DNA from 2 places in the Pseudoalteromonas sp. NGC95 genome. Region 2 is predicted to be linked to the other one. Evidence: predicted binding sites of a transcription regulator. Region 2 holds the regulator's gene; the other holds the start of a gene.
What was found. Region 2 encodes NrdR, which represses ribonucleotide reductase genes. Its sites were predicted from a motif close to AAACACNANATNTNGTGTTT; they were not measured.
Positions count from the first base shown of each region.

Region 1: nrdA (class 1a ribonucleoside-diphosphate reductase subunit alpha) is a predicted target of NrdR. The motif match lies at 1,707-1,726, and genes of this name have one in related genera.

Region 1 covers NZ_JADYWR010000011.1:131,803-136,446, reverse strand. Annotated here, with positions in the region: gene nrdA (class 1a ribonucleoside-diphosphate reductase subunit alpha) at 1-1,587, opposite strand, end outside; gene I6E70_RS12085 (HAD family hydrolase) at 2,653-3,333, opposite strand; gene ubiG (bifunctional 2-polyprenyl-6-hydroxyphenol methylase/3-demethylubiquinol 3-O-methyltransferase UbiG) at 3,333-4,043, opposite strand; gene gyrA (DNA topoisomerase (ATP-hydrolyzing) subunit A) at 4,220-4,644, shown strand, end outside.
Region 2 covers NZ_JADYWR010000032.1:17,794-22,437, reverse strand. Annotated here, with positions in the region: gene thrC (threonine synthase) at 1-499, shown strand, start outside; gene glyA (serine hydroxymethyltransferase) at 769-2,025, shown strand; gene nrdR (transcriptional regulator NrdR) at 2,130-2,579, shown strand; gene ribD (bifunctional diaminohydroxyphosphoribosylaminopyrimidine deaminase/5-amino-6-(5-phosphoribosylamino)uracil reductase RibD) at 2,746-3,870, shown strand; gene I6E70_RS19075 (riboflavin synthase) at 3,897-4,550, shown strand; gene ribBA (bifunctional 3,4-dihydroxy-2-butanone-4-phosphate synthase/GTP cyclohydrolase II) at 4,580-4,644, shown strand, end outside.

The DNA.
Region 1 (4,644 bases), on a different contig from region 2:
CTTACCGTTTTTAGCTAGGTAGTATGCGTAGTTAATTACACCTATACCAAGTGTACGACGACCCATAGTTGCATTTTTAGCAGCCGGTACTGGGTAGTCTTGGAAATCAAGTAAGTTATCAAGTGCGCGTACTGCAAGTTCAGCTAGCTCTTCAAGCTCATCAAGTGATTCTATTGCACCTAAGTTAAACGCAGACAGTGTACAAAGGGCAATTTCGCCTTCTTCGTCATTTACGTTATTAAGTGGCTTAGTTGGCAATGCAATTTCTAAACATAAGTTAGATTGGCGAATAGGCGCGACTTTAGCAATGAACGGGCTATGTGTATTACAGTGGTCCACATTTTGTAAATAAATACGACCTGTACTTGCACGCTCTTGCGCAAACATAGAGAAAAGCTCAATCGCTTTAATGCGTTTTTTACGAATCGATTCGTCTTGTTCGTATTTTACGTAAAGCGCGTCAAACTCAGCTTGGTCTTCAAAAAATGCATCGTAAAGACCAGGCACATCTGATGGGCTAAATAACGTAATGTAGTCGTCTTTAATTAAACGAGAGTACATTAGTTTATTAAACTGTACGCCGTAATCTAGGTGGCGAACGCGGTTATCGTCTACACCACGGTTATTTTTAAGTACAAGTAGGTTCTCTACTTCTAAATGCCAAAGCGGGTAGAACAATGTTGCAGCGCCGCCACGTACACCACCTTGCGAACAACTTTTAACAGCTGTTTGAAAGTGCTTATAAAAAGGAATACAACCTGTGTGGTACGCTTCGCCGTTACGAATATGGCTACCTAGCGCACGAATTCGACCAGCATTAATACCAATACCTGCGCGTTGTGAAACGTATTTAACAATAGCAGATGATGTAGCGTTAATTGAATCAAGGCTATCGCCACATTCAATTAATACACACGAGCTAAACTGGCGAGTAGGTGTACGTACACCCGACATAATTGGCGTTGGTAGAGATATTTTAAATAACGATACTGCGTCGTAAAAGCGCTTAATGTAAGAAACGCGTGTTTCACGTGGGTAGTCAGAGAATAAGCTCGCTGCTACTAAAATATATAAAAACTGTGCACTTTCGTAGATTTCACCCGATACACGGTTTTGAACGAGATACTTACCTTCAAGCTGTTTTACAGCCGCGTAGCTAAAGTTAAGATCGCGAGAATGATCAAGATATGCATCAAGCTCGTCTAATTCTTGCTCTGTGTAATCTACTAATAAGTGAGCATCGTAGCGTTTATCGCCAACCATTTTTGTTACGTGGTCAAATAAACGTGGTGGCTCAAATTGACCGTACGCTTTTTTACGTAAATGGAATACAGCTAAACGTGCAGCTAAGTATTGATAATCAGGCGATTCTTTTGAAATCTGATCCGCTGCTGCTTTAATGATGGTTTCGTGAATGTCTTTAGTACGAATACCGTCGTAAAACTGAATGTGCGATTTTAATTCAACTTGCGAAACCGAAACGTTGCTTAAACCTTCGGCGGCCCATTCAATAACGCGATGGATCTTATCCAGATCAAGAGGTTCTTTGCGCCCGTCACGTTTGCTTACAGATAACTGTTGGTTCATTTGCCTGTATTCCTTGGGAATTATGTATTTTGACCAATGCTTTATGCCTCGCCGAAGCAAGGTACATACTCATTTATTATAGGTTTCACCGTATTGGCGAATTTAATTGAATAACATTTGGCCACAATATCTGGTGTTGTTCAATTTAGAGATCACAAGATAGTGTGGTCTGAGTTGTTTTGCAAGGGACATAATTGCCCCTGTTTGTGGATAACTTTGGGATAACGCATTTGTGTTAGTAGACACTCACCTTCGAACAATCATTTAAGTTGAAATATGCAAAAATCAACTAATGATCTGCTAAATTTACTCATTTTAAAAATAAATTTTGACTGCTTTTTTTATCAGCAAGCTTTGTGTGAAAACTAACACAATCACAATATATAGTGTTTATTAATTAACATAGCACTATATATGGTTTCAGTGCACTATCTAAGTGAGTTGTTTAGTGTTCATGGTTGAACGCTTTTATAAATAAAAAGCATAATTAGAGGGAAGATATAGAAATGGGCTAAAAGATAGCCCATTTAAATTTATACAAAGAGCATGCTGCTCAGTGTAATAATTTTAAAAATACCTATTATTACACTTTCTGATATTTCTATAGATAAACTGAACTTCAATTTTAGTTATCCTAAATCTGAGTTAGTCACTTGCTGAGAATATAAGAATAAGTTACGCTCAAACTTCCAAACTTGGGCACTTTCTTAAAACTCGAGCAAGTGTCTTTGCTAACATCATATTCAAAATTTGAGTATGGTGTTAGCCCCTCCACTTAATTGAAATATCAATCCCATCAAAGTGTTAATAAAACTCTAATGTGGTCTGAGTTGTTTTGCAAGGGACATAATTGCCCCTATTTGTGGATAACTTCGGTATAGCGTATTTGTGTTAGTAGACGCTCACACTTAAACGACCACTCAACCAAAGGCGTTTAAAAAGTAAACTAATGATCTGCTAAATTTACGCATTTTAAAAATAAATTCTGACTGCTTTTTTTATCAGCAAGCTTTGTGTGAAAACTAACATAATCACAATATATAGTGTTTAATAATTAACATAGCACTATATATGGTTAAAACCATCAATTGGGCTTAGCCAGTTAAAATTGGCTTCCCAAGCTATCGCTTCATCTTTACTTGGGATGTAACCCCAAAGTGCCGTTGCGGTATGCATACCTGCCGCTTTGCCTGCTTGTATGTCACGTTGTGCATCACCAATGTATAAACAACGGCTTGGTTCTACCTGCATAAGCTTTGCACAATGTAGCAGTGGTAGAGGTGATGGCTTCGCTTCAGCTAATGTGTCGCCACTTATTACCACACTGGCATTTTTTAATGCGGGAATAGCTGCCACTAAAGGATCGGTTAAAAACCCTGGTTTATTAGTCATGATCCCCCATTTGATCTTTTTCTGATCAAGGGCGATAAGTAACGATTCAACTCCGCTGAAGCAACGTGTGTGATTTGCTATGTTTGTGGCGTACTCGTCAACTAATTGCTTTATAAGCTCGCTTTGGGGTTGTTTAGCCCATAATTCTTTAAAACCAGCCTCTAATAATGCGCCTGCGCCGTTAGATGCCGCAGGACGGTATATATCACTACTAACAGGTTCTATTTTATTGCTAATAAGAACTGCGTTTAAAGCGGCACCTAAATCATCAGCGGTGTCGAGTAGGGTGCCGTCTAAATCAAATAAAAATGCATCGTACTCAATAAGGGGTAGGGGGGCTTGAGAGTTAGCCATTAAGCTAACTTCTCAAAATAAAGTATGTAATTTACGCTAACGTCACTATTGAGCGTATATTGCTTTGATAGTGGGTTATAAGAAAGCCCTGTACTTGCACGAACTTTTAAACCGGCTTGCTCTGCCCATGCAATAAGTTGTGCAGGCTTTATAAACTTTTTATGGTCGTGTGTACCTTCAGGCACCATTTTTAAGAGTTTTTCAGCGCCAACAATCGCGTATAAATATGCTTTAGGTGTTTTGTTCAGGGTTGAAAAAAACACGTCCGCGCCTGGTTTGGCAAGTGCAGCTACAGCATGAATGATAGATGCTGGGTCGGGAACGTGCTCAAGCATTTCCATACACGTTATTACATCAAAGCGCTCAGGGTACTGTGTTGCAAACTCTTCTGCAGGCACTTTTATATAATCTACATTTACGCCAGTTTCTAAACTGTGCAACTTAGCAACGGTTAGAGGCTCTTGGCCCATATCGATGCCAGTTACTTTTGCACCCATACGCGCCATGCTTTGGCTTAAAATACCGCCGCCACAGCCAACGTCGAGTGCTTCTTTATCGAATAAGCCTTGCGTTTTGTTTGCTATAAAGTCTAAACGTAACGGGTTAATTTCGTGAAGAGGTTTGAATTCTCCGTCTAGGTCCCACCAACGCTCAGCGATGGCTTCAAATTTTGCTATTTCTGCGTGATCTACATTTTGATGTTCGGTCATAAAATACTTCCTCGTCAATCTGAGGCCATTATATAGGGCTAAATTGATAAATCGCAAAGTTTTGCGCCTGTAAATTAAAATTAATTGTGATAGCATGGCTGTTAGAAATAATAACAATACTCTTAATACCCAATACCGGGTTGTTGAGAGCTGATACTGAAGGAATGTGATATCAAATGACTGATCTCGCCAATGAAATTCTGCCAGTCAATATTGAAGACGAGTTAAAAAACTCCTACTTAGATTACGCAATGAGCGTAATAGTAGGACGTGCATTACCAGACGTACGTGACGGCTTAAAACCTGTTCATCGCCGCGTTTTGTTTGCAATGAACGAGCTTAGTAATGACTGGAACAAGCCTTACAAAAAATCGGCCCGTGTGGTCGGTGACGTAATCGGTAAATACCATCCACACGGCGACAGTGCAGTTTATGACACGATAGTTCGTATGGCTCAGCCATTCTCACTACGTTATATGCTTGTAGATGGCCAAGGTAACTTCGGTTCGGTTGATGGTGATTCAGCAGCGGCAATGCGTTATACAGAAGTACGTATGGCAAAAATGTCGCATGAGTTATTAGCCGATCTTGAAAAAGAAAC
Region 2 (4,644 bases):
ACCTGTTGGCAAATTAAGTGCAACAACAAATCAAAATGATACTGTGCCGCGCTTTATGCTTGATAAAAACTGGACGCCAAACGCAACGCTTGAGTCGCTTTCAAATGCGATGGATGTAAGTAAGCCAAACAATTGGCCGCGTGTACAAACAATGTTAGATAATAACTGGTTTAGCTACGATAATTTTTATTCAACAAGCGTAAACGAGCAAGACACGCAAGCCGTGATGAAAAAAATTCAACAAACTGGCTATGTTGCAGAGCCTCATACTGCTATTGCTTACCAAGGTCTTGTTGAAAATCGTGCACCTGGTGCAGCGGGTATCTTTTTAGCGACAGCTCATCCTGCTAAGTTTAAAGAAAGCGTAGAGGGTATTCTAAATATTGAATTAGGTATGCCAAAACCACTTGCTGATGCACTAGCAAAACCATGCCTAGCAAGCGATATGAACGCCGATTACGACGCGTTACGTACCGAAATGCTCGCTAAATTAGGCTAAGTTAAATTAAAAGGAAAAGCGGCTTGAGCCGCTTTTTTTATAACTTTATACGGATGAGTACACTTAGTTATATTTACTAATTAAATGTAGTAAATATAATTCATTTAAAATTATTATGGCTTTATAAAAAAATATCATCTTAAAAGAGCTGTGAAATAGTTTCAATCCCTGTTTAAATATCCTCAACTTAAGAGCGTAGGCAAAGAGTCGTTTAAAGCGTACAATAAAGCCTCTAAAAAACACCATACACGTTGCCCTAGGAGACCCCAATGTTAGAACGTAGCATGAATATTTCGGATTTTGATCCAGAGTTATTTGACGCGATAACCAAAGAAACTGCTCGCCAAGAAGAGCATATCGAACTAATCGCTTCAGAAAACTACTGTAGCCCACGCGTACTAGAAGCGCAGGGTTCACAGCTTACAAACAAATACGCAGAAGGTTACCCAGGCAAACGTTATTATGGCGGTTGTGAGCATGTAGATGTTGTTGAGCAATTAGCAATTGACCGTGCTAACGAATTATTTGGTTCTGACTACGCTAACGTGCAGCCACATGCTGGTTCGCAAGCTAATGCAGCTGTTTTTCTAGCATTATTAGACGCTGGCGATACTGTATTAGGTATGAGCTTAGCTCATGGTGGTCACTTAACTCACGGTTCTCACGTAAGCTTCTCTGGTAAGCTTTACAATGCAATTCAATACGGACTAGATGAAGCAACGGGCGAAATTGATTACGCACAAGTTGAAGCACTAGCACTTGAGCACAAACCAAAAATGATTATTGGTGGTTTCTCAGCATACTCAGGTATTGTTGATTGGGCTAAATTCCGTGAAATTGCTGACAAAATCGGTGCTTATCTGTTTGTTGACATGGCTCACGTTGCGGGTTTAATTGCGGCAGGCGTTTACCCAAGCCCTGTTCCTCATGCACACGTTGTAACTACAACTACGCATAAAACACTTGCAGGCCCTCGTGGTGGTTTGATTATTTCTGCATGTGGCGACGAAGCAATCTACAAAAAGCTTAACAGCGCTGTTTTCCCTGGTGGCCAAGGCGGTCCTTTATGTCATGTTATTGCAGCAAAAGCAGTGGCATTTAAAGAAGCACTTCAACCAGAGTTTAAAGTATACCAAACACAAGTTGTTAAAAACGCAAAAGCAATGGTTGCTGTAATGCAAGAGCGCGGCTACAAAATCGTTTCTGACAAAACTGAAAACCACTTATTTTTACTTGATTTAATCGATAAAGATATCACTGGTAAAGATGCAGATGCTGCCCTAGGCAACGCTAACATCACAGTTAATAAAAACTCAGTACCGAACGATCCACGCTCACCATTTGTAACATCTGGTTTGCGTATTGGTTCTCCTGCAATTACTCGCCGTGGTTTTACTGAAGTAGAATCAAAAGAGCTTGCTGGCTGGATTTGTGACGTACTAGATAACATCACTGATGAATCTGTACAGGCGCAAGTTAAAGAAAAAGTAAAAGCAATTTGTGCAAAATTACCTGTTTACGCTTAATTGCATAAGCGGCAGTAATTTAGAGCACATAAGCCCTAATTTTTGCTAAGATAAAAGACCGCTATTTAGCGGTCTTTTTTGTTTTAAAACGGAAGTACCGAGCTATGCATTGTCCATTTTGTACCGCAAAAGATACTAAAGTTATTGACTCACGCCTTGTTGGCGGAGGCCATCAAGTTCGCAGGCGTCGTGAGTGTAACGACTGCCACGAGCGCTTTACTACATTTGAAGGCGCTGAACTGGTTATGCCTCGTGTTATTAAACAAGACGGCAGCCGCGAACCATTTAACGAAGATAAATTATTAAATGGCTTAAATCGCGCACTCGAAAAACGCCCAGTGAGCACAGAGCAAGTAGACGAAGTAGTGAATATAATAAAATCGCAACTACGCGCAACGGGTGAGCGAGAAATTTCAAGCCATTTGGTGGGGGAATGCATTATGGAAGCCCTCAAAAAGCTCGATAAAGTAGCGTACGTAAGATTTGCCTCTGTTTATCGCTCGTTTGAAGATATACGCGAATTTGGCGAAGAAATTGCCCGCTTAGGGGAGTAATACCAATTTTATTAAAAACATGATCATTCTATCGCATTAAATAGCGCACTCACTGCGTTAAAAATTATTCATATAGAACAACTATATGTCATAATTTTCGCCTTGTTATTGCGCTATTTTCTTAGCGCTATAATAGACCACTTATTTAACGCAATTGGTATAATAAATGCTGAACCAAGTTCCTTTTACCGAACATGATGAAATGTATATGGCACGTGCCATAGAGCTTGCCAAAAAAGGCCGATTTACTACCACGCCTAATCCTAATGTTGGCTGTGTATTAGTTAAAAATAATCAAATAATTGGTGAGGGTTTTCATCAATTAGCAGGTCAAGGCCATGCTGAAGTAAATGCACTGGCAATAGCTGGCAATAATGCACAAGGTGCAACGGCTTATGTAACGCTTGAACCGTGTAGTCATTATGGGCGTACGCCACCGTGTGCTGAAGGCTTAAAAAAGGCGGGCGTTGTAAAAGTAATTGCCGCTATGGTTGATACAAACCCACAAGTTGCAGGCAAAGGCCTTAAAATACTGAGCGATGCCGGTATTGAAGTTGCTTATGGATTACTTGAATCACAAGCTCGCGCACTTAACGTTGGCTTTTTTAAGCGAATGGAACAAGGCTTACCTTATGTGACCTGTAAAATGGCAGCAAGCATAGATGGTAAAACAGCGCTTAAAAATGGGCAAAGTAAGTGGATCACAAGTCCCGCTGCTCGCCAAGACGTACAATTATACCGAGCGCAAAGCTGCGCTATTTTAACCGGTGCCGATACCGTGTTAGTAGACGATGCTAAACTTAATGTGCGACTAAGCGAGTTGCCTTGCACGCTACCTACCGATTTACCGCTTCGCCAGCCCGTGCGTGTTATAATTGATTCACAGAATCGTTTAACGCCCAACCTTGCTTTATTTAAAATCCAAAGTGATGTAATAATATTTACGATTAAGGTTGATAAATCACTGCAATGGCCACATTTTGTAAAGCATATTGAAGTAAGTGAAAGTAACGGCAAAGTTGATTTACAGGCTGTTTTAGAAAAGCTTGGGCAACTGCAGTTTAATAATGTTTGGCTTGAGAGCGGAGCAACACTTGCTGGTAAAATGACAGAGCTTGATTTAGTTGACGAGTTTGTTTTTTATTTGGCGCCTAAATTAATGGGCCATGATGCAAAAAGTTTAGTTAATTTTCCTGAATTGACGAGTATGCAAAACACCGTTGATTTAACATTTAATGAATGTGCGCGCATTGGTGACGATTTACGTATCACCGCGTTAAAAACTCATTAAAATCACTTAATAAAAAGAGTAGCGCTATGTTTACTGGGATAATAGAAGCCACAGGCAAAATTGCTTTATTACAAAAAAAACAAGGCGACTTAGCCATTCGTATCCAAAGTGCTGACCTTGATATGGAAGACGTAAAGCTAGGCGACAGCATTGCAACCAATGGCGTTTGCTTAACTGTAGTTGATAAACATATTGACGGTTTTAGTGCTGATTTATCTAACGAGACGATTGGTTTAACCGGTTTTGCTCACTATGCTTTAGGGCAAACGGTGAATCTTGAAAAAGCCATGCAACCTGTTTCGCGTTTAGGCGGTCATTTAGTATCTGGCCATGTTGATGGCATAGCAACTATTACAAGCATTACAGCAAACGCTCGAGCAACAGAATATTGGCTTACAACCGAAGAAAATTTAATGAAATACATCCCGTACAAAGGTTCGGTATGTATTGATGGTATAAGCCTGACAGTAAACGCTGTAGAAGGTAATAAATTCAAATTAACAATTGTTCCACATACGAGTGAGCAAACCACAATTGCTCACTTTAAAGTAGGCACTCAAGTTAATTTAGAAGTCGATCAAATTGCACGTTATTTAGAGCGCCTTATAAAAGGTGCAGAGCAACCAACGGGCTCTGATATTTCGATGAGCTTACTCGCTAAAGCGGGTTTTATTAAATAACGAAACTGATAACTTACACGAGCAAATTTATGAATTTACACAGCGCACAAGAAATCATCGACGATATTAAAGCCGGTAAAATGGTTATTTTAAT